DNA from 2 places in the Bacillus sp. OTU2372 genome. Region 1 is predicted to be linked to the other one. Evidence: riboswitches for the same ligand, from Rfam matches in the RefSeq annotation. Region 1 holds a riboswitch; the other holds the start of a gene.

Region 1 (2,412 bases):
TAATAAATGAGCGCAGTTGTTAAAATTATGTGAATTTCTTCAGCAAACTGATACATATTGAGGGAAAGTAAGAGAAGAATATTCCCCTGTAAATCTTCTACACGTGTTGATGTTCCAAATTGTATTTTTTATCAAATTCTAATGCATGATACGTACTTAATTCGAATGTGACATGCGTTTATTTCATACAAATAAATAAATCTTGAAAATTCCCCCAGCATTTACAAAATTGTTGTTCCACGACCAATTTCAAATTTTTATGAGAATGAGAAGGGTGCAAGTATAAAATAGGAGGGGGCTTAGTATGAAATTCACGATACAGTATATTCCTCTTAGTAAAATCAAACCTGATGTATCGATGAAAATCACAGAACACATTAAAAAACTTCAGAGGTTAATGTGGGATTGTATGTTTGTGTTGGTTGTCAGAAAAAATAAGAAGGATGGCAGTTACATTATTGTTAGCGGTCAAGATCGATTTGAGTCCATAAAAAAACATACCAAAAACATTTATGCACCTTGTATAGTTGATAAAAGTAATTCCCCTCGAATGGTATCGTGGCTTCATCGTATACGAAACAAACAACCCCTAGATGATTTTCCGTTATTCCCCCCTAGCTGGTCCATTGTTCGATCCTTTTTGAAACAAGAGCCCCGTTTTAAAAATCTATCGCGTTCCGAACAAATTAGAGTCTTACTTATTGCGGCACGATACAAGAAAACTGTGATATGTGCTATGAAGACCACAGTGGCGGATATTATAAGAAGTTACAAATAATAGGAGAATATTAATATAAAAATAAAGAGCCACAAGAAATAATAACTTGTGGCTTTAATCGTCCCTTTTTCTCTTCTTTTGCTCCAATCTATCCAGTGTGGTGGCTGTTGTTTTTATTTCGGACAATATAAATTCCATCTCCTCATTATCCCTTTACAATTTACCTTATTGGGAGTATTATCTTGTACATAAGAAAAATAAAATAACTGCCAAATCCCATAAGGGAACGGAGGACCCAATTTTTTGGGGTTAATTCTACATTTGTAGAAGGGATGTTTTCTTCTTCGCCATCCTACCCGTCAGCTAACTTCGTCGGCTAAAGCGAAGGAGGTCAAGAGACCACCTTTTTTAAAGGTGCTTTTTTTGTTTTTTTCAAAAAAGGCTTCTTTAATATTGTGGTCTTTTTATTTTTTCTAAGAATTTAAAAGATTGATAGTTTGGGGGTGTATATAAGTACAAAAAGGGAATAAATTATCAAAATCTCAAAAACACAACGATCAAATGTTTATAGACCGCAACTTTCAGGAGGAAATAACCATGACATTTAAAAGACTTCTTTTTGGCAGACCTTTAAAATCCAGTGAAGTAGATGCAGAAAAAATGCCAATATGGAAGGCATTACCGATTCTTTCATCGGATGCCCTGTCCTCAGTTGCTTATGGGACCGAAATGATTTTGCTTGAACTTGCCACAGTGGGTGCGTTTGCCTTTTCCTTTTCACTGCCGATCGCGATGGCTATTATTCTTTTAATTAGTATTCTGATTGTGAGTTACAGACAAGTGATTGATGCCTATCCGCAAGGTGGGGGAGCGTATATGGTTGCCAAAGAAAACCTTGGTATGATGTGGGGGCGATTAGCTGGCGTTTCCCTGTTGATTGACTATACCTTAACCGTTGCGGTTTCCATCTCAGCTGGAGTTTTAGCGATTACGTCAGCGTTTCCTGCTGGGTTGCCATATATCGTACCCATTGGAATCATCTTTATTTGGTTTATGGTTTGGATGAACCTAAGAGGGACATCAGAATCTGGTAACGTGTTCGCCTTACCTACTTATTTATTTATAGTTTGTATGCTGATATTGGTTGGAAAAGGGCTATTCGACTGGTTAACTAACAATGTCCAAGCGGAACACCAGGTCTCTATTCCAACAGCCATACCATCAGGATTAACTTGGTTTGTGCTATTAAAGGCTTTTTCATCAGGTTGTTCTGCTGTTACTGGTGTTGAGGCTATTTCTAATGCTGTACCAAACTTCCGAGACCCAGCCCAGCGAAGCGCCAAAAGGACTATGCTTACACTTGGTGTGTTATTAGCCGTTATTTTTGGCGGGGTTACAATCCTTTCCCAAGCCTATGACATTCACCCAGACTCAACAGGGACAAAAACCGTTCTATCTATGGTTGCAGAGGACGCATTCGGACGAGGAGTAATTTATTATATTATCCAAATTTCGACCATGATGATCTTAACCTTAGCAGCAAATACAAGTTTTAATGGCTTTCCAATATTGGCTTCTATCATGGCACAGGACAATAATATGCCTCGAATGTTTAGCAATAGAGGAGACCGTTTAGCCTTCAACCACGGAATCATCACGCTTGGAGTATTAGCGAGTATTTTATTAATTGTTTT
Region 2 (2,412 bases), on a different contig from region 1:
TGTTACACGATTTAGTTATTGTGTCAGGAAATCACTAAGAGATGTTTTACTTCTAACGAGGCTTGAGATGGAGTTGCGGCGGCAGCTCTTTTTTGTATTTCAACTAAAGGGGCAGGATAGTCAAAAAAGAAATGGTAATAATTAGGATATTATGTGGGGTATTAAAGTTATGGACCCACAGGGATGTATGTAAATGGTTCTTAATTAAAAAAGGAGTAGTATAATGGACAGTTTTCAAAAATTAGAAAAGACCTATGACTACCTCCGAAAGTTGTGGCTCGATTACTGGACTCAAGAAGTGGTTTTTACATATCAGTGGTGGTTTGAAATTTTTGTTATTATTTTTCCATTGTTTTTATGGTGGAGATTTGTCGATAAAACTCGTTTAAAAGAAATAAGTCTGGTTGGGCTGATTACAGCAGGATTTGCTTTCATTTTTGATCAAATTGGTATGTCCCTAGGTTTTTGGGTATATCCATATACTTTAACACCATTTGAAAGAGATGAATTTACCCCTGCTGATTTATCTATTGTTCCCTTTATTTATTGTATGATTTATCAGAGATTTCCTATGTGGAAAAAATACATATTAGCAACTATAACCTATGCGTTTTTTGCTTCATATATAGGAGAAAATATCTTTCAATGGCTTGGGATATACAAAATAATTAAATGGAATCATTTATACTCTGTCCCGTTTTATATTTTAATTGGAGTATTTGTAAAAGTGGTTCTTCAAAAAATTAATTTAATTGAGTCACATTTCAAAGGAAAAGAATAAATGATACTAATTTCAAGAACGAGGGCGATTGTTCAATAGAACAGTCGCTTTTCTTGTTCCGCAAACGAAGCAGTTTTGTTAAAGATAATGAATCAAAGAAGAGTAAGAATGGATAGAATTTATTTTAAAAATTTCAAAAGGGATTATATTTTACTCTTTACAAGTTAAAAAGTTCGGCGTAATATCATGCACATAAAAAACAATTTAAAATGCCTAATCCCGTAAGGGAACGGAGGACCCAATTTTTTGGGGTTAATTCTACGATTAGTAGAAGGGATGTTAACTCTTTCGCCATCCTAACCCGTCAGCTAACTTCGTCGGCAAAAGCGAAGGAGGTCTAAAGACCGCCTAATTTAGGGGCTTTTTTGTTTTTTTGCAAAAAGGCAAACTTGAATTAACTGTGGGCTTTTTTATTTTTATCTCTCAATTTGGAGGTGTTGACTTAGCTTAACAACGTAAAAACATTTTGGGTTTATTCGGATTAATCAATTAAATAATGGAAAACTATATTTATTGATTATACTACTTGTTCAACATTTTTTGGGAGAGAAGTACTTATGAGTGAACCTTTTTATCTTAATTTTGGTAATTTACGCTTTTATCTAGACACTCCTGTACCAACATACTTTGGATTACATAAAGGATACCTTGATATTTATACAATGAAGTATCGAATATTTGGTGCAGTTTGGAAAATAGTAAACGAAAAAAGGTATGTTTTAGGCTTCTGGTTTGCTGACAGTGAGAAAGAAATTCATCGTGCTATAAAAGAGGCAGGATTTAATACCACAATCGAAATGAAGTCACAAAAAAACGTGCTGAACGAAATTTATCAATTAATTCGTATTGAGCAAGATAAAAAAAATTGGTCTAAAAGAAGAATGCTGAAGGTTATTTCTATTATGAGGAAGCCATTGAAAGATTTAAGAAAAGGATGGTATGTTTTAAAATCAAGCAATAATTTCCCTATGGTTCTAACCTGTATACAAAAAAAACAATTTGCAATTTGGATTGAACACATACAGATTTGTGAAACTCAAGAGGATATAAAAAAATTTATTAATTTAGTAAATCTAGAGCATAACATCAAATTAAGTCCCGAACCTATATCTTTTTTTCAATACTAAGTAATCGTTCTCATTTTATCTTAGAAAGGAATAACTATTTTGACTCATCCAGCTCAAGTTATTGAATTGTTATTGGCTATAATCGCCGTATTCGGTATTTGGTTTTCTATTTCGAATTTCAACAGTGTTAAGCGTGCATTAATCGGCAGACCGATGAGAACCGCAGAATTGCACGCTCAGCACAATAAGTTAATTTGGTATATTGCATTACCTATTCTTTCTGCTGACCTTTATTCATCCGTAGCATACGGCCCTGAAGCGGGAATTACAGAACTAGTAAAGTTAGGAAACGAAGCAAAATGGTATATCATACCGATTACCATTTCCACTATTATATTATTGTTCATCTTGATACTCTCATATATCATGGGAATCCTGGCATATCCAAGTGGAGGCGGGGCATACGCCATTGCCAAAGATAACTTTAAACAACGTTGGGTATCTTTAATTGCATCAAGTTCATTGCTGGTTGACTACATATTAACGGTAGCTGTTTCTGTCTCA

The links. Region 1 has a riboswitch for cyclic di-AMP ahead of AAHB15_RS25085 (APC family permease). Riboswitches for the same ligand answer to the same signal wherever they lie in the genome.
Region 2: it holds a riboswitch for cyclic di-AMP, as region 1 does, so the genes downstream of both, AAHB15_RS29730 (hypothetical protein) here and AAHB15_RS25085 (APC family permease) in region 1, are expected to answer to the same signal.

Annotation. Positions count from the first base shown of each region.
Region 1 covers NZ_JASATK010000025.1:12,600-15,011, forward strand. The annotation lists gene AAHB15_RS25080 (hypothetical protein) at 305-778, shown strand; cyclic di-AMP (ydaO/yuaA leader) riboswitch at 976-1,111, shown strand; gene AAHB15_RS25085 (APC family permease) at 1,316-2,412, shown strand, end outside.
Region 2 covers NZ_JASATK010000053.1:241-2,652, forward strand. The annotation lists gene AAHB15_RS29720 (hypothetical protein) at 1-38, shown strand, start outside; gene AAHB15_RS29725 (CBO0543 family protein) at 224-781, shown strand; cyclic di-AMP (ydaO/yuaA leader) riboswitch at 982-1,119, shown strand; gene AAHB15_RS29730 (hypothetical protein) at 1,339-1,908, shown strand; gene AAHB15_RS29735 (APC family permease) at 1,945-2,412, shown strand, end outside.